DNA from 4 places in the Colwellia sp. E150_009 genome. Region 3 is predicted to be linked to each of the others. Evidence: predicted binding sites of a transcription regulator. Region 3 holds the regulator's gene; each other region holds the start of a gene.
The links. Region 3 encodes sigma-54, which starts transcription at its own class of promoters, with help from an activator protein. Its sites were predicted from a motif close to GTTGGCACGNNNNTNGNNT; they were not measured.
Positions count from the first base shown of each region.

Region 1 (7,930 bases), on a different contig from region 3:
TAATTGTTAGGTTTGGAATACAGCGTAAAAAGCTTAAATCGAATAATCCTTGATGTGTTGCGCCATCAGCACCGACAACGCCAGCTCTGTCTACTGCAAACATCACAGGTAAGTTTTGAATAGCAACATCATGAATTAATTGGTCATAACCGCGTTGTAGAAAACTTGAGTAAATTGCAACAACAGGGCGTTGACCACCAATAGCTAATCCAGCGGCATAGGTTACAGCGTGTTGCTCTGCAATAGCAACATCGTAGTATTGGTCAGGAAAACGTTGGCTGAACTCAACCATACCAGAGCCCTCACGCATGGCGGGTGTAATAGCGACGAGTTTCTTGTCAATCTCAGCCGTTTTACATAACCAATCACCAAAAATTTGTGAGTAAGTTGGTAAAGAAGCTTTTGCTTTAGGTAAATTATCATCACTTGGATTAAACTTAGGTACAGCATGATATTTAATGGGATCTTGCTCTGCGGCTTGGTAACCCTTACCTTTTTTGGTGGCTATATGCAAAAGCTGTGGCCCTTTTAAGCCTCGCATGTTCTTTATTGTATCAACGAGCCCATTAACATCATGACCATCAATAGGGCCAATATAATTGAAACCGAGCTCTTCAAAAAATGTACTGGGCACTACCATGCCTTTTAAATGTTCTTCTGCACGGCTTGCTAATTCTTTGATAGGAGGAATGTTGTTCAGTAAACGTTTACCGCTTTCTCTAATTCCCGTATAAAGGCTACCTGAAAGCATTCTGGCAAAGTGATTGTTTAATGCGCCCACATTTTCTGATATAGACATCTCGTTATCGTTCAGGATAATTAGCATGTCTTTTTTAATATCACCTGCGTGATTAAGCGCTTCAAAAGCCATGCCCGCTGTCATTGCCCCATCACCAATAACGGCGACTGTTCTTCTATTTAGCCCTTCTTTTTCTGCTGCTACTGATAAACCAAGCGCAGCAGAAATGGAAGTACTTGAGTGACCTACACTTAACGTATCGTATTCGCTTTCTTCACGCCAAGGAAAAGGGTGTAAACCATCTTTTTGTCTTATCGTATGAAGTTGATCACGGCGTCCTGTTAAAATTTTATGGGGATAAGCTTGATGACCAACATCCCATATTAGATGATCAAAAGGTGTGTTATATACGTAATGCAAAGCGACGGTTAGCTCTATAGTACCAAGGCCCGAAGCAAAGTGACCACTACTCTTACTGACTGAATTTAATAAAAACCTGCGTAACTCATTACTGACTCGCGGCAACTGATCTTGTGGGATGTTACGCAAGTCTTTAGGCGAATTAATTTGGGCAAGCAATGGGTAGTCAGCAAGATTTGTCATAGTTTTTCTATAGTTAAATTATGTGTTAACTGATTTATTATTTTAATACTTTTATTTAATAGCTACGTTTAACAATGAATGTAGCAAAATCAGCTAAGGATTGTGTATTGTAAGGCAAACTCGCCAAAGCTTGAAGTGCTTGTTGAAATAAGTTTTCAGCTTTTTGTTGTGCTCCTTGTAAACCAAGCAGTGCAGGGTAAGTACTTTTATTGGAGGCAAGATCAGAACCAGTGGGCTTTCCGAGTTGCTCTTGGGTTGATGTTATATCAATAATATCATCTTGAACTTGATAAGCTAATCCAATAAGTTGGGCGTACTGTTTAAATGCTTGCTTCTCTTGTGTTGAAATATGTGGGGCACACTCAGTAGCCATTAGTACTGAAGCCTCAAGTAATGCGCCTGTTTTCAATGAATGCAAGGTTTCTAGTTGTTCTAAATTAATTTGTTCATCTGTTGCGGCTAAATCTAACGCTTGTCCACCACACATGCCTTGGTAACCAGCGGCAGAAACGAGTTGTTGAATTAATTTAAGCTGCTTAGACTTTATTGCCTCAGAAAAATTATGGTTGGCTAGAATATCAAATGCAAGCGTTTGTAAACTATCACCAGCAAGAATTGCAGTGGCTTCATCAAACGCTTTATGACAAGTTGGTTTTCCACGTCTTAAATCATCATCGTCCATGGCGGGTAAGTCATCATGTAATAGCGAGTAGGCATGTATACATTCTATAGCCGCAGCTATACCGTCAATATCATGTAAGCTAACACCGAGTGCTTCGCCTGTTATATAGGCTAAATAAGGACGAATGCGTTTACCACCAATTAATAGTCCGTAACTCATCGCTTGATGGAGTCTTTTATCATTGATAGGTAGTTGCTCAAGTTGCTGTGCTAAAAATTGGTTAATACGTTCCTGTAAAAGCTCATGGTTAGTTAATATACTCACGAACGTTCACCTGAAGAAATACTATTTTCAGGTAAATCGAATTCTTGAAGCTGCTGCTCACCATTTTTCTCAAGCAGTATTTTTACTTTTTGTTCCGCAGATTGAAGTTTGTTTTGACTTAATTTACTTAAGGTTAAACCTTTTTCAAATAATGCCATTGACTCTTCTAAATCTAGGTCGCCATGCTCTAAACTTTGAACAATACTATCTAACTCATTAAGAGACTCTTCAAAACTCAAATTTTCTAATTTCTTTTTCGCCATTTTTGACCTTCTTTTTAAACAACAGCTTGCTTATACACTAGACTCTTTAAACGCTAGGCGCAAACTTACCATTAGCTATGTGCAATGGTCAACGTAGCTTGGTGCTAATTTTAGTTAATATTATTCTAAATCAGGTATTAAGTTATTGACTATATGGACGATAATAAACATATAACGCGATAAGTAATGGCGAATAGTTTTCTCATAATGTACTATTATTTTATTAGTACATTATGAGTTTTGCAGTTTTAGGAGAGTTTTGTGGATTTAGCAACCTTAATTGGTATCCTTGGTGCCATTTGTTTACTCGTGATGGCGATGGTGTTGTCAGGCGACATTATGATGTTTGCGGATACACAGTCCGTTTTAATTGTTTTTGGGGGGTCTATTTTTATTGTTTTATCCAATTACAGTTTAGGGCAATTCTTCGGAATTGGTAAAATAGTCGCTAAAGCATTTATGTTTAAGTTAGAAAAGCCTGAAGATTTAATTGAGAAAGCAGTAGACATGGCTGATGCAGCACGTAAAGGGGGATTTTTAGCACTTGAAGAAGCTGAAATAACTAATCCTTTTATGCAAAAAGGTATCGACATGCTCGTTGATGGTCATGATGCCGATGTCGTTCGAGCTACGTTACAAAAAGATATAAACCTCACTACTGAGCGGCATGAATCAGGCTCTAATATGATGATGGCTTTGGCTGATGTTGCTCCTGCAATGGGCATGATAGGCACCTTAATTGGATTAGTTGCCATGTTATCTAACATGGATGATCCTAAATCTATTGGCCCCGCTATGGCAGTTGCCTTGTTAACAACGCTTTATGGTGCTTTTTTAGCAAATGTTATCGCTATTCCCCTAGCGTCTAAATTAAAGTTGCGCATGGCTGAAGAAAAAATGAATCAAGAATTAGTGCTTGATGCGGTACTAGGCATACAAGATGGCCAAAACCCGCGTGTTATTGAAGGATTACTGAAAAATTATTTAGCTGAAGGTAAGCGTAAAGCTGGAACTGCTGATGACGAGTAGCGCTGAATTAATCTACGGGAGGTTGTATGGCTGAACAAGAATGCAAATGCCCACCTCCAGGGTTACCTGCTTGGATGGGAACTTTCGCTGATCTCATGTCATTATTGATGTGCTTCTTTGTTTTGCTATTGTCTTTTTCTGAAATGGACGTGATGAAGTTTAAACAAATAGCAGGTTCTATGAAGTTTGCGTTTGGTGTACAAAATAAAATAGAAGTAAAAGACATCCCCAAAGGCACAAGTATTATTGCGCAGGAATTTAGGCCCGGAAAACCTGATCCAACGCCTATCGAGCTGTTACAGCAACAAACCATGGAAATGACCCAACAAATGTTGGAATTTCAAGCAGGTGAAGAAACTTCTGCTGGTGGGCGTCAAGAGCAGCGTGGGGAAGAACGTGGCGGTAACGCACAAAATACCGAAGACTCATTATCTGCACAGGCTTTGCGACAAGCGCAAGAGCAAATGGAAAAAGCAGCACAAGAGCAAGTGAATGATTTAGTGAAAAAAGTGGCTGAACAGCTTGAACAACAAATTTTAGATGGTGCCATTGAAGTTGAGTCATTAGGACAGCAAATTATTATTAGAATTCGAGAAAATGGTTCATTTCCTTCCGGATCTGCATTTTTACAACCTAAGTTCAAACCTATTATCAGACAAATTGGTGAGTTACTCAATACTATGCCAGGCGAAGTGATGATTTCAGGGAATACAGATAACCGTGGCGTTGATTCAGAGTTATTTGATTCAAATTGGGATTTATCAAGTAAGCGAGCCGTTGCTATTGCACATGAAATGATTAAAGTGCCAGGTTTTGACCAAACACGTTTAATTGTGGCTGGACATGCAGACACCCGACCACTAGTACCTAATACTAATGCGTTAAATCGTCGACGAAACCGCCGTGTTGAGATTTCAATTAATCAAGGTAAAGCGAAAGAAAGTGAGCCAATTCAAATAACACAATAATGCAATGTTAGCGACAAGATAGTTAGCTTTGATGTTGTAAGATAGTTAAAATATCAAATTGATTTTTTAACTATTGAGTTGATTCACTTAACTAAAGATTACCTTCGCCATGCTGTGTATCATAGGTGAATATTACAAATGATGCTCTTATTGTTTTATTTGTTAAAACAATAAGAGCATTTATAGCCATAAAGATACTGCGGCACAGCCCTTAAAATAATCCTCCTAGTTGGTATAGCTTTTGCTAATTCTTAATTAGCGTCAAAAATTTATCATTAAGAGCAAGCTGTATCCAATGCAATTAACCACCTATTTTAATCAAATTAATAAGAAAAACTTATCCCAAATATCGGGGCTTGGTACACCGCTATTAGTTATGGCTGCTTTAGGTATGGTTATTTTACCAATGCCAGCGTGGCTGCTTGATGTACTTTTTTCTTTCAATATCGCTTTATCATTAGTAGTGCTATTAATTACGGTTTATACCCTGAAACCACTAGAGTTTGGTTCATTCCCTTCTGTTATTCTTATCGCAACTATTTTGCGCTTAGCACTAAACGTAGCGAGTACCCGGGTTGTTTTACTTGAAGGTCATGACGGCACTGATGCGGCAGGTAAAGTGATTGAAGCTTTTGGCTCAGTAGTTATTGGTGGTAACTATGCTGTTGGTTTAGTGGTTTTTTTGATTCTCATTATTATCAATTTTGTTGTAGTTACTAAAGGGGCAGGGCGTATTGCTGAAGTAACAGCACGTTTCACGCTAGATGCTATGCCTGGCAAACAAATGGCAATAGATGCTGATTTAAATGCGGGGTTTATTAACGCTGAACAAGCAAGAGAACGCCGTATTGAAGTAACAAGTGAAGCTGATTTTTATGGTTCTATGGATGGTGCCAGTAAATTTGTTAAAGGTGATGCGATTGCCGGTATTTTGATTTTATTCATTAATATCATTGGTGGCTTAGTTATTGGCATGGTACAGCACGAACTTAGCTTTGATAGTGCGGTTGAAATTTATACATTACTTACTATCGGTGACGGTTTAGTGGCGCAAATACCAGGTTTATTATTATCTGTTGCCACAGCCATTGTTGTTACACGTCAAAATACCTCTCAAGATATGGGAGATCAAGTAAGTAGCCAGTTAGGGCAAGCAAAATCACTTTATATTGCAGCTGGGGTTATGTTTGTCATGGGTGTTATACCAGGCATGCCTCATTTTGCTTTTTTACTGTTTGCAGTCGGTATTGGTGCCATGGCTTATGTAGGTAGCAGACATAAAATTACCAAGGCAATTGAGCTAGAAAAAATAGCAGAAGAAGAGCAAGTGCAAACGCAGCAAAAAGAAGAAGAAGTTAAGGAATTGAATTGGGATGATGTGCATCATGTAGATGTTATTGGTTTAGAAATTGGCTATCGTTTGATTCCTTTAGTTGATAAAGCGCAAGGTGGAGAATTACTTAGCAGAATCAAAGGTGTACGTAAGAAGTTGTCGCAAGAGTTTGGCTTTTTAGTGCCGCCAGTACACATTCGTGACAACTTAGACTTAGACCCTAATAGTTATCAAATATCTTTAATGGGTGTCACAATTGGTAAAGCAGAAATACGTCATGATCAAGCATTAGCGATTAACCCAGGACAAGTGTTTGGTAAACTTGAAGGGGTTGTCACAAAAGATCCGGCTTTTGGTTTAGATGCGGTTTGGATTAACCAAAATCAACGCGAGCAAGCACAAACATTAGGTTATACCGTGGTTGACTCAGCAACTGTATTAGCAACCCATTTAAGCCAAATATTAACGAATAATGCTTCTCAATTGTTAGGACATGAAGAAGTACAAAACTTGTTGGATATGCTAGCGAAAACGTATCCTAAACTTGTTGAAGGTTTTATTCCAGATACACTTTCGTTGGGTACTGTTGTTAAGGTACTACAAAGTTTAATGAATGAAGGTGTGGCTGTTCGTGATATGCGTTCGATTATTCAAACCTTGGTTGAGTATGGGCCTAAGAGCCAAGATGCCGAAGTACTAACGGCGGCAGTGAGAATTAGCTTACGAAAATTTATTATCCAAGATCTTGTTGGCCCAGCCCATGAAGTACCTGTCATAACCTTGGCGCCTGAGTTGGAACAGATGTTGCACCAGTCTATGCAAATGGCAGGAGATGATGGCGCAGGTATTGAACCTGGATTAGCAGAACGGTTGCAGAAATCTTTAACAGAGGGGGCTCAACAGCAGGAATTGGCAGGCGATACACCAATATTGTTAACTTCTGGAATTCTACGATCAGTGCTGGCTAAATTTGTAAAATACACTATACCAAGTTTAAGGGTTATTTCTTATCAAGAAATACCTGATGACAAGCAAATTAAAATTGTTAGTGCCATTGGACAATAAATAAAAGTAACGAGAAAAATAGTGCGAGTAATGAAATTGCCGAAATTCGGTCGGTTATTTCACAAGTCGACACTTGAAAATTGCACTAAATGAGGAGTTCACTGTGAAAATAAGACGTTTTGTAGGCAAAGATATGCGTAGCGCATTAGCCCAAATAAAAGAAGAATTAGGTGTAGATGCAGTTATTATGTCTAATAAAAAAATTCCTGAAGGCGTCGAGTTAATGGCAGCGGTTGATTATAATCAACCAACACCGCAAGAAACTTCTCATACAAGTAGTACGCACAGTCAAGATGAGCAGAATAGTCGTGAAGTATCAAATGATACGGTTAGTCTTACTCAATCATCACCACTATCAACTGAGGTAGGGGCATCAGAGACCAAATCAAATACTGCAACAAACACACAAATGCCTGTAGATAGCCTATCTGCATTATTGAATAGACAGGTTCAGCATCAACCAAAAATAAATGAGGCAGTAAACAATACTAATAACACATTACCAATCAGCACCGAACATATTAATTTAGGGGCAGAACCTCAAATACCTAGCCAAGATGAAAATATTGAAGATCAACTACGTAGCTTTACCGAGCGATTACGCCACTCTAAGCCTGACGGTACTATTCTTTCGCCAGAAGCCGTTAATACACAAAGTAATGGACAAGATGAAAATCATATTTCTTTAGAAGCTGAGCATATGGCAAGCAAAATACAAACAAAGCAGTCTACGGGGCAACAGGCAGATCAAAATGGCTATGCTACCCAAGAAAATTTTGATAAAATGCAGCAAGAAATGGCCTCTATTAGAAAGTTATTAGAGCATCAAGTATCGGGCTTGATGTGGCAAGAGATGGCCCAAAAAGAACCACAGAGAGCGGTCTTAGTTAATCGCCTTTTAGGTTTAGGTTTAAATGACCAAATTGCCGATCAAATAGCGGGTTATGTACCTAGTCAATATAATGACACTGAAGCATGGCAGCA
Region 1 is NZ_JBHFOM010000005.1:143,261-151,190, forward strand. Features, by position in the region: gene dxs (1-deoxy-D-xylulose-5-phosphate synthase) at 1-1,342, opposite strand, end outside; gene ispA ((2E,6E)-farnesyl diphosphate synthase) at 1,398-2,288, opposite strand; gene xseB (exodeoxyribonuclease VII small subunit) at 2,285-2,551, opposite strand; gene pomA (flagellar motor protein PomA) at 2,813-3,580, shown strand; gene ACE1OF_RS04175 (flagellar motor protein MotB) at 3,607-4,548, shown strand; gene flhA (flagellar biosynthesis protein FlhA) at 4,844-6,946, shown strand; gene flhF (flagellar biosynthesis protein FlhF) at 7,050-7,930, shown strand, end outside.
Region 1: a site for sigma-54 is predicted at 4,777-4,795, ahead of flhA (flagellar biosynthesis protein FlhA). Genes of this name have one in related genera too.

Region 2 (7,930 bases), on a different contig from region 3:
GCACCTCAGGTTTATGCGTCTTCTAAAGAAATATCTCACGAAGGTCAAGGTTTAACAGCAGTTGAGAAAATATTCAACCGTAATGCTGTTGGTGTGGCATCTGAAACTGCTTTACATGCAGGTTCTAATGTTCGCGTTAAAGTAAACATTGTTGGTTCTCAAGATACTACTGGCCCTATGACTTGTCAGGAATTAGAAGCGATGGCTGCTTCTACCATTTCTCCATTGGTTGATGGTGCATACCAATCAGGCTGTCATACTGCATCAGTATGGGATAGTAAAGCGAAAGCAAACATTCCTAAGTTAATGAGCTTCATGAATGCTTTTGGTTTAATTACTGCACGTGATCCAAAAGGCGTTTATCCTGCAATGACTGATGTTATTCACAAGGTATTGAATGACATTACTGTGGATGATCGTGCTATTATTATTGGTGGTGACTCTCATACGCGTATGTCTAAAGGTGTCGCATTTGGTGCCGATTCTGGTACAGTTGCAATCGCACTAGCGACGGGCGAATCTGCCATGCCAATTCCTGAGTCAGTTAAAGTAACCTTTAAAGGTAACATGCAAGAGCACATGGATTTTCGTGATGTTGTTCACGCAACTCAAGCGCAAATGCTTAAGCAATTTGGCGGAGAGAATGTATTCCAAGGTCGCGTTATTGAAGTGCACATTGGTACTTTATTAGCAGACCAAGCGTTTACCTTTACAGATTGGTCTGCAGAAATGAAGGCTAAAGCGTCTATTTGTATTTCTAATGATGAAACATTAATTAAATCAATTGAGCTTGCGAAAAGCCGTATCCAAATTATGATCAATAAGGGTATGGAAAACAAAGCCAAAACTCTTGCTGGTTTAATTGCGTTAGCTGACAAACGCATCGAAGAAGTTAAGTCAGGCGCTGAACCAGCATTAGCACCTGATGATGCTGCTAAATACTATGCAGAAGTGGTTGTTGATTTAGATGTAATTGATGAACCAATGATAGCGGATCCTGATGTAAATAATGAAGACGTATCTAAGCGTTATACTCATGACGTTATTCGCCCTGTTTCATACTACGGTGGTAAAACAGTAGATTTAGGCTTTGTTGGCTCTTGTATGGTTCATAAAGGTGATATGCAAATTATCGCACAAATGTTACGTAATATTGAAAAACAAAATGGTAGCGTGTCATTTAAAGCACCATTAGTCATTGCACCACCAACTTATAATATTGTAGATGAACTTAAAGCAGAAGGTGACTGGGATATTCTTAAGAAGTACTCTGGTTTTGAATTTGATGATGCTCATCCAAAAGATGCAGCCCGTACTAAATATGAAAACATTATGTATTTAGAACGTCCAGGTTGTAACTTATGTATGGGTAACCAAGAAAAAGCTGAACCTGGTGATACGGTTATCGCCACGTCAACACGTTTATTCCAAGGGCGTGTTGTTGCTGATACTGCTGAGAAAAAAGGTGAGTCACTACTAGGTTCTACACCGTTAGTTGTGCTTTCAACAGTACTTGGTCGCTTCCCGACTCTTGAAGAGTACAAAAGTGCAGTAGAAGGTATTGACTTAACTAAATTCACTCCACCTACGCAAGAAATGAGTACTAAGTTTGCAGGTCAAGCGGTACCAATTAAAGTGGTATAGGTTAAGCAAAGTATCTGTTTTGCATAAATAAATTTGTATTTAGCAGGTTGAAAGCTTCACTCTAAAAAGGTTACTTATTTAACATAAGTAACCTTTTTTATATTTATGAATAACTACGTTTAATTAATTTTACTTGTCTTTCCGTTTGGTATGGCTTTACATTCAACTTTAGCCACGAGAGAAGGAAATATATAGTTTGGCATTGCCCGTTTATCATCAAAACCTTCAATACCTTGTAATATCTTTAATTCATAAGGGTATTGGCGACAAAGTAGGTAGGATTGGCGTAATAAGAAAGCTGACATACGGGTGAAGTTTACTTTGTTATTAGGAATTATTTCAAGCTGGTAGTTGTTTTTTGCTAATTCAGTTTGTCTGAATTGAATTTGGTGATCAAAATCCCATCGAGCAACATCAATACTATCCGTTTGCTTAATTGTTGAACTCGCACATGCGGTAATATTTAGAGAAGTTATGAAGAATATGAAAAGTAAAGGTGTTTTTTTCATCAGCATTCCTATTGATATAAAAAAAGACTGAACAAGTAACTTGTTCAGTCTTTAAGTATAACGCGTTCTAGTCTTTATGCGTGCTAGTTAGCGTGATAAGTTATTCTTAATCATCAAACAGCGTTTATCCTCTTGATGTTTTATCAGTAAGTTACGTTGGGTGCTAGCGGATAAACTCGTTAATTCAGCGAGTGCTTTTTCTAATCTAGCCACACTGACTTCACTGCAGGTTGCAGGAATCAAATTACTATAGCTGCGCATAAAAACAGGGCCATTGTTTTGATCTATAGTTGCTAAACTGCTTATGCGTTGTTCGGCGCTTTGTTCATTCAGTTTATTTTGTTCGCTTGGGTAAAGTGCTGTCATTGCAGTACGTAATTTAGAAAAAGGAAGTTCGCTATTTTTTTGTTGAATTTTTGCTAGCCATTCAGATTTTATCTGTGATTCAGGGGCAATAACACGGGCATAAATAGCTGCTTTTTCACCCGTATCAGAATGATCAAGTGTTAATTCATGGTTGATTAACTCAACCGCATTTGCATGTTGAAAGCGACTAAGCTGTGCAATAATATCCCAACGAACATCTTGGTTAATTGATAAGTTTTCTAAAGAATGTTGTGCGGTGAGTAATTTATATAAGTTATCTAATGCCTCAGGCGAGTGGGCAAGGGCTACATAACTAGTAAACCAACGACGTTGCTTGTTTTTATTGTCGCTGTTAGCTAACGTACTTTGCCACGTAATATCTTCTAATTGTAAGGCAATAGCTTTTGTATAATCATTTTGGCTGCCTAACCCCTTATTTAAATAAGCGTTAGCAGCGGTTAACTGATCAAGCACTTGCCCTAAGGTGGTGTAATCTTGCTCAAGAGGAACGTTGGCTAATGCTACGGATAAATATTTATTTAAAGGTAGTTTTCCATCAAGAACACTATCCCATAAGCTTTGCCAAAGCATTGAACGTAGTAAAGGGTTTTCAATTTGTGCTAACGCTTTTTGGGTGGTGGCAAACGATCGTTTATCTAAATTAACTTTAACAAACGCCCAATCTTGGTAATTAGGGTAAACTAAATCAGGACAAGCAGCGCCAATTAACTCATGCACTGGTGTGTTTGAACCATTATAGATTACGGCCATTTTATTGGTTAATTTAAAACCAGGGTGAGTGGCATTAAAAAGTGCTAATTGTATTTTTTGTTCACGTAATGTTGGTTGGTTGTCATCAGCTGACTGTAATAGTTCAAATGAAGTTATTATACCTTGTTCACATTGATAGTTAGCTTCGATAGTATTTACACCAGCTTGATATAACCAGTCTTGTTGCCATTGGCTTAAATCTTTACCACTCGTTTTAGCTAAACTGTTGATAAAATCATCGAGAATAGCATTTTTATAGGCGTTGTCTTTTAAGTAGTTATGAATACCTTGCTGGAAGATTTTTTCACCTAATAAGTGACGCAATTGGTTTAGTACCGAAGCGCCTTTGGAATAAGTTATTGCATCAATATTATCAAAGGCATTTGCTGTTGATGGTACGGGAACTTCAATTGGATGCGTTGTGACTTGTTGATCAGCACTATAGGCGGCTTGTTTACCACCAGCATAAAAACTACGCCAAGCGTTGTTAAACTCAGTTGCTTCACTTGTGGCAAGGGTTGCCATAAATGCTGCAAAACTTTCATTTAACCATAAACCATTCCACCACTTCATGGTGGCTAAATTACCAAACCATTGGTGTGCCATTTCATGCATTATAACACTGGCAAGCCTTTGACGGCGGCTTTGGCTCATTTCGCCGTTGGTTAAAAAACTTTTTTCAGCGAAAGTAACCGCAGCAGAATTCTCCATTGCACCATATAAAAAATCAGGTACTAATACTTGATCATATTTCTTAAAGGGATAGTTGATTCCAAAATATTCATCAAAAAACTCAAAGCCTTGTTTGGTATAGGTAAACCAGTGTTCTGGTGTGATTTGATCTGCAACAGATTGACGGGCAAATAAACGCAGTGGATATTTGCCGCTATTGTCTTGCCACATTGTGTACGGACCAGCATGCATAGAGAAATTATAAGGACTCAAGATTAAGGTTTTTGGAAACTGCCAAAGGGTAAATTCGCCTTGTGGTGTTGTTTTGGTTTCTCTGGTTGCTGAAAATACGGTCCAATCTTTTGGTGCAGACACTGTTAGCTCATAAGTCGCTTTAAGATCAGGTTGGTCAAATAGGGCAAACATTTGTTGCGCAGCAGCAGGTTCAAAATGGGAATAAAGATACACTTTGCCATCAACTGGATCTTTAAAACGATGTAAACCTTCGCCATTAGTGTTGTGTTTACGTGTAAAACTAACCGAAACTTTATTAGAACCTTGCTTTAGCTGCTGAGCAGGTAAAGTAATAAACCAGCCGTTATAGTTTTGGTTGAGGTTTGGTTCAGTTACTGTTTTACCATTAATGATTAAATTTGTTATTTCTGCCTTATTTAAATCGACTGTCAAAGGTGTTTTATTATCTGATAAATTAAAATTAATAGTAGATGTTGCCGTAAAATTTTCTTGGCCTGTTAAGTTGAAGCTCAATTGATAATTTACGTTAGACACACGTTCAGAACGTTTAAATGCTCGCGTTTGACTTAGGTATTGGTTTTCTACTCTAGGAGATAAAGGCGTTGATGTTAGTGCAGATGTTTGATTATTACTGTTATTTGCTTCATTTATTGATGATTGGCAACCACTTAATAATGATACCGATATTATTATTGTAATTATTTGCAGAGTTAAGTTTTTACGTAAATTTTTCAAGAGTAGTCTCAATATGAGCTTTGTAAATTTTAATGAATTATAAATCAGAACGCCTTTAGGGAAAAGAGCACGCCTATTGACATTTAAATGCTAAAGGCTTGAGCGTAAAGAAGTAAGCACAATGCAATAATGCTCTGATTTGGAGAGAAGAGGGGCTTATTAAGTAGTAATATTGGTGCAAAAAAATTATAAACAAGTGAGCTTTAAGTCTAACTTATTGATATTAATTGTTTTAATTCTTTGGCTTGAATTTTGTATTCTAATGATTTATGAAAAATGAATTTTGGAAAATAAGTAACCGTTAAGTTGATAAAATATGAGCATATTTACAAAAAGTGTTAGAAAGAGTAATACAACAAAATATCAATTAAATAGCTCGCTGAACGAGCAATTAAGTATCTTACTTGTTGAAAAAGGTGTTGACCAAAAGTCATTGTTAACTAGGTCGTTAGTTGACTTTGGTTATCAGGTCATTCAACACAGCTATCAAAATGATAATATTATCGAGCAAATTGAGCTATATAACCCTAATATTCTAATATTAGCCACTGATTTACCCAGTAATTCCATACTGAGATCTTTGTCTGAGGTAAATCAATTATTACCTTTGCCTATTATCATTTTCGCAGAAAATGACTCTCCTAATGTGATTAAAAAAGCCATCAAGTCGGGAGTAAGCGCTTATATTGTGAGTGAAATACATCCTCAACGAATTAAAAGTATTATTTCTGTTGCTAACGAACGTTTTAAAGCCGTAGAGTCATTAAAAAATGAGCTTAAACAGGCAAAGACTCAGCTAGAAAGTAGAAAATTAATTGAACGAGCCAAAGGTTTATTAATGGAACAAAAACAATTAACTGAGAAAGAGTCGTATGAAGCGTTACGAAAAATGGCGATGAATCAAGGAAGTACTTTGGCTATGGTCGCCAAGAATATTATTGATGTTTGCTCTCTGCTTTCTGCACCTAATATAACCAAAACAATTTGAACATATGTGGTGCAGTTCATTATTTTTGTGCAATTAATAGGGGCTAAATAGATGTTGGTGGGTTTTTTATCATAATAAACAATGGGTTATATTTTGGCGTGTTTTGTGCTTTATTTGTAGTTATAAACTGGTAATAGTTTACTTAAAACATTTTTATCAATGGCGATAAAAATTGAAAATTGAACTTACAACAATGGCGTTGTAAAAGATGAGAAACTAAATTTTTCATCTGTTGAGCAATGGCGCTCATCAATACTCAACTTACATAAGTTGAGTATTGATGAGCGTTTTTTATTTTAATCTTTAAATTTTTATTTATACCGCAAGGAACATATAATGAATTGGATCAAATTAATAACCTCTACTTTGATAAGCGTTTCACTTTGTACTGTCATCTCATTTTTGGTGGCTAGTACAGTGTTTAGTGAGGAATTAGGAGAACCTGAAAAAGATGAGCTGAAATTTGGCTTTATTAAACTAACTGATATGGCTCCTATTGCCATCGCTTATGAAAATGGATATTTCGAAGATGAGGGGTTATATGTCACTATCGAAGCGCAAGCGAACTGGAAAGTCCTCTTAAATGGTGTTATTGATGGCTCATTAGATGGCGCACATATGCTTGCTGGTCAACCCATCGCCGCAACCTTGGGATATGGTACTCAAGCAGATATCATTACGCCATTTTCCATGGATTTAAATGGGAATGCTATTACGGTATCCAATGATATTTGGGAGAAAATGAAGCCAGGTATTCCTAAAATGGCTGATGGCAGGCCTGTCCACCCTATTAAAGCAGATACGTTAAAACCTGTTATTGAAGCATTAAAATCAGCTGGAAAGCCATTTAAAATGGGTATGGTATTTCCTGTTTCCACTCATAACTATGAGTTACGGTATTGGTTGGCAGCAGGCGGTATACATCCTGGTTATTATGCGCCTCACAAAGGTGATACGTCAGGACAAATTGATGCACAAGCATTGTTATCAGTAACCCCTCCACCACAAATGCCATCAACGATGGAGGCAGGAACAATTCATGGTTACTGTGTTGGAGAACCATGGAACCAACAAGCGGTATTTAAAAATATAGGCGTGCCAGTAGTTACCGACTATGAAATTTGGAAAGATAACCCAGAGAAAGTTTTTGGCATAACCGCGAAGTTTGCCGAAAAATACCCAAACACCACTATTCGTTTAACACGTGCATTAATACGAGCTGCCAAATGGTTAGATGAAAACAATAATGCAAACCGTCCTGCTGCTGTAAAAATTCTTTCGCAATCAAACTACGTAGGTGCAGATTATGATGTTATTGCTAATTCAATGACAGGTACTTTTGAATATGAAAAAGGTGATAAACGTGCTGTACCGGACTTCAATGTGTTTTTTAGATATAACGCAACATACCCGTATTACTCTGATGCTATTTGGTATTTAACGCAAATGCGTCGTTGGGGGCAAATCTCTGATGATAAAAGTGACCAATGGTACAAAGAGCTGGCTGCAAAAGTATATCGTCCTGATATCTACACTAAAGCAGCAAAGTCGCTTATCGCTGATAAGATAATTTCAGCAAGTGAATTTCCTAATTTTGAAAAAGAAACAGGTTTTAAAGCACCACAAAAACACTTTATTGACGATATTGTTTACGATGGAAGTCAACCAAATGCTTATTTAGAAAAATTCAAAATTGGTCTTAAACAAGGGCAAAAACTTTAAAACGATATTTATATTCATACTGTTGAAGATGCGGAAAACTCCCATTAATAGCCAGTTTGGATATACACATTAACATATCGATAAAGGAATAAATTTATGAGTTCAACAGCAATACACATTCACAAATCAACAACTTTTGAGAGAGTAATGAAAACCAAGATGAAAATTGTCAGTAAAATTTCAGATGCATTGTTATTGCCCATTGTAGGCATTTCAATATTTTTATTTTTATGGTCAATTACAGCGCAAAATATCAATACCTCGTTAG
Region 2 is NZ_JBHFOM010000005.1:19,022-26,951, forward strand. Features, by position in the region: gene ACE1OF_RS03625 (bifunctional aconitate hydratase 2/2-methylisocitrate dehydratase) at 1-1,644, shown strand, start outside; gene ACE1OF_RS03630 (hypothetical protein) at 1,764-2,153, opposite strand; gene pepN (aminopeptidase N) at 2,241-4,952, opposite strand; gene ACE1OF_RS03640 (ANTAR domain-containing response regulator) at 5,269-5,940, shown strand; gene ACE1OF_RS03645 (CmpA/NrtA family ABC transporter substrate-binding protein) at 6,277-7,662, shown strand; gene ACE1OF_RS03650 (ABC transporter permease) at 7,810-7,930, shown strand, end outside.
Region 2: a site for sigma-54 is predicted at 5,192-5,210, ahead of ACE1OF_RS03640 (ANTAR domain-containing response regulator). Genes of this name have one in related genera too.

Region 3 (7,930 bases):
AGCATTAGTAGAAATAGGGGTTAGTAGTTTTTTTTCCAACGCGATAGCTTGATCTAATGGAATATTTTTTTTAATAAGTGGATGCAGGCGTCTAGTTTCACTGAAACGTCGAATAAGATCATTATCATCAGCATCTAAAAATAAGGTAGTAATATCAATCGCATTTGGCAGATATTCGATAACTTCTAAAATATCATTAGGATCATTTGGTAGGTTTCGAACATCTAAGCTTACAGCAACATTTTCATAATCGTGAATAACAGTATGAGTTAATGCGGGTAATAAGTTTACAGGAATATTATCAACGCAATAATACCCTAAATCTTCTAGCACCCTTAACGCAACTGATTTCCCAGAGCCAGAACGTCCACTAACAATAATAAGTTTCATAAGTTAAGCCTCGACTTACGGGTACAAAGTTTCGTGAAACGAGTGACTCTCAACACGCAATTTTCTATATCATTGCAACTTTAAGTTGCTTGTTGAATAAGATTAAACATTTCTTGTTGATTTGTGCATTTTCGTACTTGTTTGGCTGTTTTACGATTACTAAACAGCTTGGCTATACTCTGTAATGTATCTAAGTGTTCTTGTGTACTATTTTCAGGCACAAATAAACAGATGAATATATCAACAGGTTTGTTGTCTATTGCGTCAAAATCTATGGCTTGCTGAGTTGTTAAAAATACGGCGATAGCTTTATCTGTATTATTTAATCTACCATGAGGAATTGCAATACCATTGCCAATACCTGTACTACCCATTTTTTCACGGTTGAGTAAACTATCCAGTAGGTCGGTTGGACTAGCGGTTCCTAATTGCTTAGCGGCAAGAAGGCAAATTTGTTCAAGTAGGCGTTTTTTACTTTGTACTGGTACTGCACATTGCGTGCAGTCCAGTGTTAATATGTCTTGTAGTGTCATAATTTTTTATATTATTGCGCTAATGTTGCGATATTTTGCCTTTATATTTAAGCACTTGGCGATCTAATTTATCAATTAAAGTATCTATTGATGTATACATGTCAGTATTGACTGCTGAAGCATGAATTTCATTGCCTTTTAAGTGCACCGTTGCTTCCGCTTTTTGATCTAACTTTTCTACTGTCAGTACCACATGCACATTCGTGATGTGATCAAAATGTCGTTCTAATTTATCAAATTTAGTATTAACGTATTCTCTTAATGATGAAGTTAGGTCTACATGGTGGCCAGTAAGGTTAATTTGCATAAGTTCGATCCTTATTATCTTAATTGAGCTAGTATATAGCTATTATAGTAAACTCTTACGTTGATTTGACGGGGGAATAGACAAAGATTCTCGATATTTGGCTATGGTTCGTCTCGCAACATTAATTCCCTGCTCGGCCAGTAAATCAGCCATTTTACTATCACTTAGCGGCTTAGCAGGTGTTTCCGCTAGAATGAGTTTTTTGATTAAAGAACGGATAGCGGTTGATGAACATTCACCGCCATTTTCTGTGCTAACGTGACTTGAGAAAAAGTATTTTAATTCAAAAATTCCCCTTGGGGTATGCATGTATTTTTGGGTAGTTACCCGTGAAATCGTAGACTCATGCATATCTACTGCTTCTGCTATATCATTCAATACCATGGGACGCATAGCTTCTTCGCCATGCTCAAAAAAGCCTTGTTGGCGTTGAACAATACAATTAGATACTTTTAATAGGGTGTCGTTACGTGATTCTAAGCTTTTAATAAACCATTTAGCTTCTTGTAGGTTGGCGCGAATAAATTGGCCATCACTGCTTGATGACTTGGTAGTTTTTGTCATAGCGGCATATTGTTGATTTACGGATAATTTAGGGGCGGTATCTGGGTTTAATTCTACCACCCAGCGACCATTTTTTTTCTCTACAGACACATCAGGTATTACATATTGATCATCATTTTTTGCAACAACATCACCAGGGCGCGGATTTAAACTTTGAATTAATCGCATCACTTCACGCAACTGATCTTCTTTAAGACGCGTTTTGCGCATGAGTTGTCTATAATCACGGTTACCAAGTAGATCAATATGCTCTTTAATGATTAACTTACTTTCGTTTAAATACGGAGTAGTTGGCTCAAATTGATTTAATTGAATCAGCAAACAATCAGCAATAGAGCGAGCGGCAACGCCGATAGGATCAAAAACATTGATACGCTTTAATACAGCTTCTACTTCGTCAAGTTCCAGTCCCTCTATACCAACACTTTCTAAAATGTCTTCACTTGACACTGTCATATAACCTGCGTCGTCTACCGCTTCAATAATGGCGATAGCGACAGCTCTATCGGTTTCTGAAAACGGGGTTAACTCCATTTGCCATAAAAGGTGATCTTGAATAGAGTCGGTTGTTTCACCTTGATAAGTATAATCTTCACTTGGGCTACTAATTGCGCCTGTATTTGATGTGCCCGCACTGTAACTTTCTTCCCATGTTGTGTCGATATTTAGCTCTTCAGGAATATCATTTTTTTCCATAGCTTCTGTTGTGCTGATTTCATCAATGGTTGCGGATGAATCTTCACTGCCATCAGTGGCAGTCTTTTCAGAAGTTTTTGCTGAAAAGGCTTCTTCAAGATTATCTGAATTATTATTTGAATCATTATCAGCGCTAGTATCGGATGCTTGTTGCTCATTCACTTCAAGAAGAGGATTACTTTCAAGCACTTCTTGAATTTCTTGCTGAAGTTCCAACGTTGATAACTGCAACAGCTTTATCGCTTGTTGCAGTTGTGGCGTCATGGTTAGTTGTTGTCCTATTCGGAGCTGCAGAGTTGGGCGCATCTACGTTTTCTAATTCCTATTAATAATTTTATTTATTTATTTAATTTTCATAATAATAAGCATAGCTTAAGTTTTTATGTCTGTGCTAACTATAGCGTGAATTGCTCACCAAGGTATACATCTCTTACCTTTTGATTTGCAAGAATTTGATTTGAATCACCTTCGGCAATAATTTCTCCGTGGCTAACAATATAAGCATGTTCACATACATCAAGTGTTTCACGCACGTTATGATCGGTAATTAATATACCAATTCCACGATTTTTAAGGTGAATAATAATTTTTTTTATATCGCCAACAGAAATAGGATCAACTCCAGCAAAGGGTTCGTCAAGTAAAATAAATTCAGGCTCTGCAGCTAGGGCTCTAGCAATTTCTACGCGTCTTCTCTCACCACCTGATAAGCTCATACCTAAGTTATCTTTAATATGACTAATATTAAACTCTTCTAACAGGTGTTCTAACTTAGCTTGCCTATCAAGCTCACTAAGGTTCTTCCTTGTTTGTAAAATAGCCATAATGTTATCGGTGACGGTAAGTTTTCTAAAAATAGAGGCTTCTTGTGGTAAATAACCAATGCCACGGCGTGCGCGTTCATGCATAGGGGCAAGTGTAACATCTTGATCATTTAGAATGATTTTACCATCGTCGTTGGGTACTAACCCAACAATCATATAAAAAGAAGTGGTTTTTCCTGCGCCATTAGGGCCTAGCAATCCTACAATTTGACCCGCTTTCACCGTTAAACTAACACTTTTTACTACTCTATTATGTTTATATGACTTCGATAACCCTTGGGCTATTAAGGTTGATTCTTTTGGTGTATTCTCAATACTATTCATTATTACTGTCATTGTTCTTTTTATTTTGCTGAGCTTTAATTTGAGCTGGTTGTAAAACAGTAGTGACGGAATCGTCATTTCTACTTATGGCTTCTAATTTTTCACTTAATGTATTGTAAGTGATTGTTTCACCGGTAACTTTGCTGCCAGCTTGTTTGACTTGTGCATTACCTGAAACAGTAATAATGTGCAGGTCAGGTTGATACTTTATTTCATTGGCTTGTAAGCTAATTAAGCTGCCGTCTTCTAATGCTTGCTGGAAAATAGCGGGATCACCTTTAGCCAGATAAGTATCTGATTTTTCTTTCGTATTACTGTCAATGCCACTATAAACTTGCACAATGTCTGCAACAATTGAAATGGTACCTTGGCTGATATTCACCTCATCCAAATAGCTTGCTATTTTATTTTTTAAATCGGCTGATTGACGTTTAGACTTTATTGTAATTTCTTGCGTGAGATCTTTTTTGGCTGCAAATAGAGGTGCTGATAAGCCGAAAACTAATGAGCCAAGTAATAAACTTTTGCTGAGTTTTTTAATAGTTATCAAGGGACTAACTATTACTTTTTTTATAAATGGTACGTACATGTTCAGTTAATGTCATCTGTTTGGTGTTTAAGTCAATTATCAAGCCAGATCCGTACATGGTGAAATCCTTTCCTTGGACCATGACGGTTTGATCTGAGCTGATAATGTTAGTATTTAAATCGAGTTCTAAATATTTACAATGTATTTCTTGTATCAAACTATTTTTATCTGTTGCGCTTAAGTGTACGCGATGATTTAAAATAACCCTATTGTTTTTATAAAGTGTTGCTTCTTTTGCGCTAATATTCCATGGCAAAGCTTTTTCTTCAGGTAAGGGCGTTGCTGAGTTTCTGTCTTCTAATTCATTATTGTTCAGCTCGTTGGAGTCAATTGATTTTGCCGAATTGTTGTGAGGATATAAAGTGTAATTAGGCAGTTCAAAGTGGGTTACTTCAAGCTTGGCATAGTGCTCCATACGATCTGCAACAATGACATGAGAAAGCTGTCCTGATTTAGTATATATGTCGGTTTTTAGTGCTTCAGCAATAAAATCAGGAGTGAGTTTACTTTCAATGTTTTCATCGGGCACTATTTTTGACTGTCGCCATTCAATAATACCGTAAGCCATCGCACCTAGCACTAAAAATAGAAAAGTTAAAAAAGTAGTGCGTGTCATATACTCGCGCCCGTTGCGTCATTAAGGGTGCCTTGGGCTTGCATTATTAAATCGCATACTTCGCGTACTGCACCGAAACCACCCTGAGTAAATGTGGTGTAATCTGCTTTTGTCGACACAGCAGGGTGTGCGTCAGATACAGAAACTCCCAAACCTACGTACATAATACAAGCTAAATCAGGTATGTCATCACCAATATAAGCTATTTCATCAGACGAAAGCTTAAGCTGCTCTGCCAGATGCTGAAGTGCGGGGAGTTTGTTTTCTTGCCCTTGTACTATGTGTTTTACATTTAAAGCAGTCATGCGATTAGCGACTATGGCAGAACGACGACCTGTGATAATAGCCACTTCTACACCGCTATTGCCAAGTGCTTTGATACCAAAGCCATCTTTGGTATGAAATGCTTTCAGTTCTTCACCGTCGTTACCCAAGTAAATTCGACCGTCAGAAAAAACACCATCAACATCACACACTAATAGTTTTATTTTTTTTGCGCGATCAAATACTTCTTTAGTGACATCACCATAAAGTGTTTTGGTGAGTAGGTTTAAATGAGTGTTTGTGTTCTTATTCACTTAAAGTACTCCTGATCTTAGCAAATCATGCATGTTCATAGCGCCGATAGGTGTATGGTGTTCGTCTACTATGATCAAACCATTGATCTTTTTATCTTCCATAATATTCAGCGCTTGTGCGGCTAGCATATCTGCTTGTGCCACCGTGGGCGATTTGGTCATAACGCTTGTTATTTTATCTTGATGTATGTCGATTTGAAGGTCAAGAATTCTGCGTAAATCACCATCGGTAAATAATCCAATAAGTTGGTTGTTAGCATTGACAACAGCTGTCATTCCTAGGCCTTTTAATGACATTTCAACTAGTGCATCTTTGATTAGCGCATTTTCAGGAACGACAGGTAAACGTTCTCCTTGATGCATGATGTCACTCAAACGCAACAATAGACGTTTTCCTAAACTTCCACCTGGATGTGATAAAGCAAAATCATCGGCGGTAAAGCCGCGTGCATTTAATAGGGCAACGGCGATAGCGTCTCCCATTACCAAGGTTGCTGTTGTACTTGATGTGGGTGCTAATCCTAAAGGACAAGCTTCTGTTGTAATGTTAATACAAACATGTGTGTCAGCTAATTTTGCTAAGGTAGAGCTGGTATTTCCTGTCATGGAAATTAGCTTTGCCCCAATACGTTTTATTACAGGAATAATCGCTAATACTTCGCCTGTTTCACCTGAATTGGAGATGGTTAGCACCACGTCATCTTTTGTGATCATACCTAAATCGCCATGGCTTGCTTCGCCAGGATGAACAAAAAAGGCTGGGGTGCCTGTACTGGCTAATGTTGCAGCAATTTTACCACCAATATGACCAGATTTTCCCATACCAATAACAATAACACGCCCTTGACAGTGGTACATTATTTGACAAGCTTTTTCAAAATTATCATCAATGTACTGCAATAATTCTGCAATGGCTTGTTGTTCAATGTTTATTACGTTTTTAGCAATTTCTTTAAAATTCTTCATGGTGTTACTTAAATTACTTTTGTTGATTGAGCTAATTGATAGTCGTTTGACTGAAAAGCAACACTTGATACGCAAAAAAACATATCACTAATAATGCACCTTTTAAGCGGGTTAATCTAAAGTAACCAAATTTTCGACTAAAACACAATATAAATAATAAAGCAGTCACCGCTATCATGATAGGTGTATCTCTAAATGACGCTTCAGGGTTGATCTCTCCAGGCGCTATAATACCAGCAAAAGGTAATACCGCTAAAATATTAAAAATGTTTGACCCCACAATGTTGCCCATGGCTAAGTCGTCTTCTTTTTTCAATATGCTGGCTACACTTGCCGCTAGCTCAGGCAAACTTGTTCCGATAGCTATAATGGTTAACCCAATAACGAGATCGCTAATTCCATAAGCTTTTGCAATAAAAACAGCAGATCCCACAAGAAAGTGAGCACTTAATACCAGTAAGGTTATTCCAGTAATTAGCCAAAAAAGTGATTTTCCAGTGGTAGTCGGGTCGGGTAAATCTTGTACGGCTTCAATAATCATTAGATCGTCATTATTTTGATGCTTTCGTTGTTTTAATGCCTTAATTAGTAAAAAAGCAATAAAACCAAAAAAGCTGATCATCAAGACAATACCTTCAGTAAAACTAAAAAAGTTGTCTGAAAGTATCCAATAGGTAAGGAGTGTAAGTAATAGTAAAAAGGGTAATTCTTGCTTGATTGTTGAAGAAGAAACAATCAAAGGTTTAATCAATATGGTAATACCTAATACTAACGCTATGTTAGTTATATTAGAACCTATGGCATTACCAATAGCGGTATCAGGGCTTCCTTGAAATGAAGCGGCGGCGGCTACCATCATTTCAGGGGCTGAAGAGCCCATTGCAACAATGGTTAACCCAATAATCATGGGTGAAACACCTAAGTTTCTTGCTAATGATGAGGCACCTAAAACAAATTTATCTGCACTCCATACAAGTGCAGTAAAGGCAATTAATAATATGACAACGTGTACTAACATTCATGACTCCAATTTTTAGGAGTTAAATTGTCGCTGTTTGTAGCCCAAAAAAAAAGTAATTAATGAAATTAAAAGAAAATAAGTGGAATATACTAGCAAATTATTTTTTTTTTACATTTTCTAACATTTTTTGACATTTATTATTCATTAAATCGTTAATTTCTAGTGAAGAATGCGAGGTGCTCAGGTAAAATTGGTAATAATCGATCACATGTAATGGATTTTAATGATAGAAATTGACAGTAATACAAATCTAGTTGAAATAAATAACCTTACCTTTAAACGGGGTGAACGTGTGATTTATAATGATATTAGTTTGTCTATCCCGCAAGGAAAAGTGACGGCGATTATGGGGCCAAGTGGTATTGGAAAAACTACTTTGTTGCGTTTAATTGGTGGTCAAATTCGCCCACAGTCAGGACAAATATTATTTGCAGGTAAGGATATTCCCCAGCTTTCTAGAAAAGAATTATATGAAACACGTAAACGCATGAGTATGTTGTTTCAAAGTGGTGCACTTTTTAC
Region 3 is NZ_JBHFOM010000001.1:128,084-136,013, forward strand. Features, by position in the region: gene rapZ (RNase adapter RapZ) at 1-390, opposite strand, end outside; gene ptsN (PTS IIA-like nitrogen regulatory protein PtsN) at 471-923, opposite strand; gene hpf (ribosome hibernation promoting factor) at 943-1,230, opposite strand; gene ACE1OF_RS00610 (RNA polymerase factor sigma-54) at 1,273-2,796, opposite strand; gene lptB (LPS export ABC transporter ATP-binding protein) at 2,886-3,638, opposite strand; gene lptA (lipopolysaccharide transport periplasmic protein LptA) at 3,631-4,188, opposite strand; gene lptC (LPS export ABC transporter periplasmic protein LptC) at 4,193-4,843, opposite strand; gene kdsC (3-deoxy-manno-octulosonate-8-phosphatase KdsC) at 4,840-5,421, opposite strand; gene ACE1OF_RS00635 (KpsF/GutQ family sugar-phosphate isomerase) at 5,422-6,387, opposite strand; gene ACE1OF_RS00640 (calcium/sodium antiporter) at 6,419-7,405, opposite strand; gene mlaF (phospholipid ABC transporter ATP-binding protein MlaF) at 7,632-7,930, shown strand, end outside.

Region 4 (7,930 bases), on a different contig from region 3:
GTAACAGATAAGTTTATGTTAGAATTTTTACATAGTCATACCAATGTAGTCGCACAACAAGACTATAACAGCCCCTATTATTCTGGTATTAACCCATATGCATTGGGCTTCAATATGTTTATTGATATTAGACGTATATGTGAACACCCAACAGAAGAAGATAAAGCCTATTTTCCTGAAATTGCAGGGAGTAATTGGTTAGACACTTTACACTTTGCTATGAAAAACTTTAAGGATGAAAGTTTTATCAGTCAATATTTGTCACCTAAATTGATTCGTGATTTTAAGTTATTTCATATTCATGATGACGAAAAAAATAATTATGTTGAAATTGGAGCAATACACAATGAACAAGGTTATAAAAAAATAAGAGAAAAACTTGCTGAGCAATATAATCTAAGTAATTTAGAAGTGAATATACAAATTGTTAACGCCAATATTGAAGGGGATAGATCCCTAACCTTACGCTACATACCGCATAATAATATTCAATTAGGCGACTCTAAAACAGAAGTACTTAAACATTTACATTATTTATGGCAATTTAACGTTGAGATTGTTCAAGAAAATAATGAAGGTATAGACGAGATTATTGAGCGATGTGGTGATAAAGACACCACCACATAATTTAAAGTAATTTAGCATACAAAAAGGCGATGATTGCCGCCTTTATAAGTAAATCCGACGAACTTCATAGCGATGAACTATATAATAATAGTCGACTACTCTTCGGTGAGTTCTTTTAACACGTCTTCTTTTAATTCACCCCAAAGTTTACCTGATTCAATACCGTATTTACGTACTGCAAAAATCGAATCATCGAAACGATTTTCTTTTGCTAAATCAATAAGCTTCTGATAGTAAGTTCGCGAAATTTCGCGACCCGTTGGGTGAGCAAAGTATAAACTACCAATGCGAGAGTATAAGCCTCTGAAGCCATTTAAAATAAGTAAATAAATCGAATTTCCTGATGCCACTACTAATTCTTTATTTAAATTATAGTCAAATTCTGCAAAGGCATCACCATTGTCTTCAACCTCAGTATATGCGCTCAGCAATTCAATCGCTTTTTCTGGGTTGTTTTTAATTGCACCACGAATATAAATTGCACTAATATTTGTTCGTGCAGATAATAAATTATCAACCAAATCAGGTACACCTTCTTGATCAAGGTGTGCCAATGTTTCTAAAATGTTTAAACCTGATGTTTCCCAAAAATTATTTACTTTTGTAGGCTTACCATGCTTTATAGTTAGCCAACCATCACGTGCCAAACGTTGCAACACTTCTCTTAATGTTGTTCTAGTTACACCAATTAACTCTGATAACTCACGCTCTGCTGGTAAAATTGAACCAGGAGGAAAACCGCCATTCCAAATAGATTCTACAATGTACTGTTCGGCAAATCCGGCTGGACTTTGGGCTTTTATAACCATATGAGTTTAACTACCTAAAAACAAATTTATAAAACTGATTGTACCAGAACATTTTTTTGGTACAAGCGTAATGCCGAAGATGTAAATAACTTAAATCAAATGAATATAATTATTTGTGAGAATAAAAATTACGACAAAAAACAATAAAAAATGAATTAATACATAAGATTACTGTATTAATTCATTTTAAGAAGTGTTAAACAACAGGTCTGTTTTTTATAAAAATTAACGGTTAATTGGAAGAAAGTTTTTTATAATTACCGCCATTACCTGTTTGAGCTAATTCACCATCAACAAACTCTAGGTAAGTGCATTCATCTTTCGTTGTTAGCCCATCTTTATGCTTACGTTGGCTTCTGTAGTATAATACGCGAATTATTTGATCATTATATTTATAAGTTTCTGAAAAATCGGCCACTCCCAGTTTTTCTTGCATATCAACAAAACTTGCGCCAAGCTGTACTTGTGCTATTTTCTTACGATTTTCATAACTTCTATCACCGCTGTCTCGCATAAATGAGTGGTCGACTTCACCGTCTTTTACCGCAATAACACAGCCAGTTAATGTAGACGCTAAAGGTAATGCAACAAGAAGGGCCAAAAGTGATTTTTTCATGTTTACTCCAAATAAATAATAGTTAAAATTATAAATAATTTTTTCATTAGATGAAAAGCAAAAAACAAACCAAAATAAAATTTTTTATAACTAACTGATTTCATTATACAAACATAAATATTTTTATTTAACACCTGACATAAATAGTATCATTGGCTAAAATGTAGTTAATATAACGAATAGATTAATCAAAATGACAATAAATGATGAAATTACAATCTTAGCAAACCAAATTGCAAACAAAGGCAAAAAACCAACGGTTGCATCAATCAAAACAAAGCTAAAAACAAAAGTCCCTTTACCTGTCATTATTTCCGTATTAAAAACTTGGCAGCATGAACCTGGCTTTACCACTTTACCAACAGAAAAACCTATTGTTTTAGATAAAGAAAACAACTCATCATCAATTAATGAAGAATCGTTTGAGCGTATCTTACATGATGAATTAGCGGGCATAAAAGAAGAAATACACGAATTAAAAATACAGGTTCAAGCGTTAATAAATCAGCAAAAAAAGTAAAATTAATTCACTTTAGGCATAAGCATACTTATAAATTGAATTAATGACGATGCTAATTTTTTATGCGGTTCACAACCAACACGTTCAACCCACACTGAGCCAGAGTCATTATCAATTGAAATAATCATATCTTCTTCATCAGTTACTGCAAAAAAAACAGTTTCAGCTTGCTTTAACCTTTGTTTCATTAAAATGTGACCAATTAAATTTTCTTGCAGGCGTTGAAAGTCATCTTCATTCCAAGCAAACAATAAAGACAGGTCGCCTTCTTCACAACTTGCATCAAGTGTTTCACTAAACTGAGTAGTAAAGTAACTTTTAATATCGTCATGGAGCACAATTTCTAACGCTGATTCAACATTATCAAAATTTAACATTTGTTCTTTTTTGATAGTCGTTGGCCTCCAAAAAACATTACCTGAATCAGTTTTCTGTGGAAGTTCACAGGGCGAAGGCCAAGCTTCGTCATGTTCAATTACGGGCAGATGCTTGTGTTTCAGTTGATATTGTTCGATATATTGTGCGGAAAATTGTTGCAAAACATCCACTAAATTTGTCTTAGTTTGATTTGTTGATGTCATCTAATTCATAGATCCTTTAAAATAACTTATTAAAATTTTATTCAGCAAAAGAAAAAACGATGGCAATTGACCAAAACTCTAAAGAACTTACTGATTTGACACTTGGCAAAACTACTGAATATTGTAGTGAATATAACCCAAATTTATTACAAGCGGTACCACGAAGCTTAAATAGGAATGATTTATCTCTAACGGGGAACGCTTTACCTTTTATTGGTGAAGATGTTTGGTATGGTTATGAATTATCCTGGTTAAATAACCATGGTAAACCTGTTGTTGCCCTGGCTGAGTTTCGCTTTGCTTGTTCAAGCCCAAACTTAGTTGAGTCTAAATCTTTCAAACTGTATTTAAATAGCTTTAATCAAAGTAAATTTGATAGCTTTACCGCAGTTGAGGAAATACTCGTTAAGGACTTATCTGCTGTTGCAGGCATTAAAGCGCAAGTTACGTTATTTACTGTTGAGCAATGCCCTGCTCTATCAATCAAACCAACTGCAGAACAAACTACATGCATTGATGATGAAGATATTATTGTTGATAATTACCAGTATAGCGCTGAAATACTTAGCAATGCACAAAATAACTTAGCGACAACCATAGTAAATGAAAATTTAGTCAGTCATTTATTAAAGTCTAACTGTTTAATTACCAATCAACCCGACTGGGCAAGTGTGTATATTAGCTATAAAGGGCAAGCAATAGCCCATAATGTACTTTTACAGTATTTAATATCTTTTCGTCAACATAATGAATTTCATGAACAGTGTGTTGAACGAATATTCTGTGATCTGCAGCAATATTGCCAATTAGAAGAACTTACTGTTTTTGCCCGTTATACTCGCCGAGGCGGATTAGATATAAATCCGTTTAGGAGCACACACATACGTTGTGCTCCAAACGCCAGAACATTAAGACAATAAGCCCATGTTCAGCTTATAAACCCAAACCACCTCAAGGTGCTCATTTCAGGTGATTTGGGTATAAACAAATAATACGGTTATTCTGTTATAATTTCCGTATCATCAACAGGGAATTCAAGCCCGGTCCAATGTTTAAAAAAGGCCTTTTGTTCATCACTAGCCTCTAAAACAGGGACAACTTTTAATTTCCCTTTAGGTATTTTACCTAATTGTATTGTACTTGTGGCTAGCTCATCTCTACGGAAAAAAGTAACTCGGATTTCATCATCTGGCTTAAAGTTTTTTAACCTTGTACTTAAATCTTTATCAATGACACGTAAATCATTAATGGCGATAACAATATCATCTAACATAAGGCCCGCTTGCCAAGCTGGACTATTTTTTTCAATATGAGTTATTGCCAAACCATTACTAACCACTTTTGTTTTAATACCTATCCAAGCCTCTTGGTTTAAGTTATCTTTCTTGCCATAAGACATAGTCAAACCTGCTTTAGCTAACAAAACATTAAAATCAACATTAGCATAGCCATGAATATTTTCTTGCCACCACGTTTGATAGTCATCATCAGTTACCGTTTTTAATATGGTTAACAAGTCATTTTCATCAAATCCCTTCGGAATTTTATAGTCTTTATAAAGTATATTATGAACATCACGATAACTTTTTTCTAATGCTGTTTTTTCCATAATAGAGAAATCTAATAACCAAGAGACTAAAAAGCCTTCTGAATATATATTAACGCTGTGGTTGTTGTCATAATCCCCCCCCTCTTCTAACCATTTGTCAAAGCTTGCTTGTGCAATAGTTTGACTTTGTCTTCCTTGTTTATGAAGGTACCCCGTTATACGGGTTGCTAGGTTATCAAGAAACTCAGTGCTAGACATTAACTCGCCACGCAATAACAGTTGGTTTTGTAAATAACTCGTAGACCCCTCACTCAACCAAAGTAATGTTGAATAATTTTCATGCTGATAATCATAAGGAACTAACCCTTTAGGGCGATACTGTTTTACATTCCACGTATGCACAAATTCATGAGCTGCTGTTGAAAGAAAACGTAAGTAATCTTTTCGCTGTGAAAATTTAAAGCGAGATGTTTGAATAATTGTTGAATTTAAATGCTCTGTTGCACCACGTGCTCCACTCGTTGCATGCACCATAAAAACATAGCGTTTAAAAGGATAGTCATGCCAAATATGCTTACTTTGTTGTACTAATACTTTTAAATCAGCTACCATTTTAGCACTATCGTAATTACCCTTGCCCCAAATAACTAATTCATAATCACGGCCTTCAACACTAAATTGATGATGCTCATTGATACCTGTTTCAATGGGTGAATCAACTAACACATCGTAGTTTTGTGCAATAAATTGATGTTTTTTACGTGCTGAAAAAAATGAATTTTTACCCGTTTCAAGTCCAGACACACTACGCCATTTTTTAGGCACATGTAAATCAATAATATGCTTATCGTTTCTAAAGTCATCGTGGTACATCACCACTGTTGAAGCATCTAAAAAGGCATGACTATCATCAATATGACGTGTTCTTTGCCCAAGTTGATTAGCATATACTTGGTAACTGAGAGTAATTTTTTTATCTAATGTATTTTTCACTTGCCAGGTATCTTTATCTACCTTCAGCCATTCAAGCGTATTACCTTTACTATCAACAGCGGAGAACTCACGAATACCATTAGCAAGATTGATAATTTCATATCTACCTGTACGCCAAGTAGGTAAGTGAAAGTTAGCGTGGGCAGTATTAACTTTGTCAAATTCAATACTGACGTTGGCATAATGGTGTTGAGGATTGACAATAGAGATATCTACCATCACATTAGCTTTGATGTTTACCGCAGAAAACGTAAAAATTAACACTGAAAAGATTCGAAATAAAAGGGATATTTTTGCCATTGTCAACTAAACTTCCTTTAGGGTAATTAATAAGATTGTTATAGTTTAGCGAGTAAAACAACTTTAAGTAAGGAAAAAGCTTGTTCTAGTCAATATTTTCTCACATAAATATATTAATTATCACAATTGTATTGATTATACTCCTGATATTACTGTAAATTATCAGCCATGAGAATAAGTGTTATACAGCTTAATATAGATAGATGATAAGATAAGGATCACCTTGGAATATGAGTACTAAAACTGTTGCTGACAATCAGTCACAAGCATTACAAAGCAAACTTAATGCAGCAATAGCTTCTCGGGCATCGCTTGAAGAGGACTTCAAAAGCCAATCGAGTATGTTAATAGAATTTATTAATAAGCTATCTCAAGTTTCAAAAGGTATAGATATTAAGTTAGATAATCGCTTAGCTCAACTTCGCGGTTTATTAACAACATCAGCACCTGCAGCAGATATTGAATTAAAAATAAACGAAATATCAAAACTACTGCAAAAACATAGTATAGAAAATGCACAAAACCTGACACAGTTGCATCAACAATTTAATAATGCAGGCCACAATTTACAAAAAGTAAAGGGCTTATCTAATGATTTACGTCGGAAGTTACGCAAATTACTATCACAAAGCCAATCAACTAAAGAAAGTTTAACTCAATACACGCCATTGTTAAGCCAATTGCTAGAGTTTTATAATGTTGTGTTACAAGCAAAAGCTGAAACTTCAAATGATGATTCTTTCACAACAATTCCAAACATCGAAGCACCAAAAAACAACTCATCAGCTGTCAATAATGCGTTAATAAAACAAATATCAAATTGTTTAAACAAATTGCATTTATCAACTCAATATACCCAAGAATTACTCGCGATTCATAAAAAACTATTAAAAGACACATCAAGTGATGAGGTATTACAACATTTTATTGAAATATTTGATGTTATTGTTGCTGACTTACAAAGAGAGCGAAATAGCGCAACAAATTTTTTAAACTCATTAAATGAAACGTTAACAACGGTACAATGTGCTGTTACCAATACACTGTCTTCTTGTGAAAAAGCACAAAATACAAACAATAAAATCAATGTAAAACTACAAAAACAATTGTCAGATATGACGGATTCTGTAGAACAAGCCATATCAGCAGAACAAGTAAAAGCAGACATAAGCGATAAATTAGGCAGCATAAAAGCAACACTTGAAAAGAAAGCGCTATTTGAGCAACAAAACCAGCAGTTCCTATCTAATCAATTAAATGACATGGCTGAAAAAGTTAGAAAGCTTGAAGAACAAAGTCAAAAATTTGAAAAAAAACTTGCTGAACAACAACGTAAAAGTATGATTGATGCGTTAACAAAATTAAGTAATCGAGCCGCTTTTGATGAATACTTTACTCAATCTATGGTTCGTTTTCATCATCAACCATTTGACCTAGCGCTTGCAGTTATTGATGTAGATGACTTTAAAAAAATTAATGATAATTATGGTCATACGGCAGGTGATAAAACACTACAAGTAATAGCCAGCTCAATACAAAAGAAAGTTAGTAAAGATGCATTTGTTGCCCGATATGGCGGCGAAGAATTTGTACTTGTTTATACCCGAAAAAAAGAAGCAGAATTAATAAAAGAGCTTAACTCAATAAATAAAGATATTGCGCGATTACCTTTTAAATTCAAAAATAATAAAGTTAGTATCACCTTATCTATTGGCGTCACACATATCACTAAAGAAGATAATATTCATACTGCTTTTGAACGTGCTGATGAAGCAATGTATAAAGCGAAAGCACAAGGAAAGAACCAAGTAATATACTTTTAATAATGCGTCATTAGTAAAAAGTAAGTGTTAGTGAAAAATATTACCCCATACTTGGTAACATTATCGTTTTAACAGAAGAGATTCAATATGCATACTCAGCTCAACCCTGTAG
Region 4 is NZ_JBHFOM010000050.1:2,730-10,659, forward strand. Features, by position in the region: gene ACE1OF_RS17020 (SpoVR family protein) at 1-627, shown strand, start outside; gene fadR (fatty acid metabolism transcriptional regulator FadR) at 723-1,436, opposite strand; gene ACE1OF_RS17030 (DUF3192 domain-containing protein) at 1,669-2,052, opposite strand; gene ACE1OF_RS17035 (hypothetical protein) at 2,246-2,572, shown strand; gene syd (SecY-interacting protein) at 2,575-3,153, opposite strand; gene queF (NADPH-dependent 7-cyano-7-deazaguanine reductase QueF) at 3,213-4,073, shown strand; gene ACE1OF_RS17050 (M61 family metallopeptidase) at 4,151-5,995, opposite strand; gene ACE1OF_RS17055 (diguanylate cyclase domain-containing protein) at 6,226-7,818, shown strand; gene ppnN (nucleotide 5'-monophosphate nucleosidase PpnN) at 7,906-7,930, shown strand, end outside.
Region 4: a site for sigma-54 is predicted at 2,108-2,126, ahead of ACE1OF_RS17030 (DUF3192 domain-containing protein). Genes of this name have one in related genera too.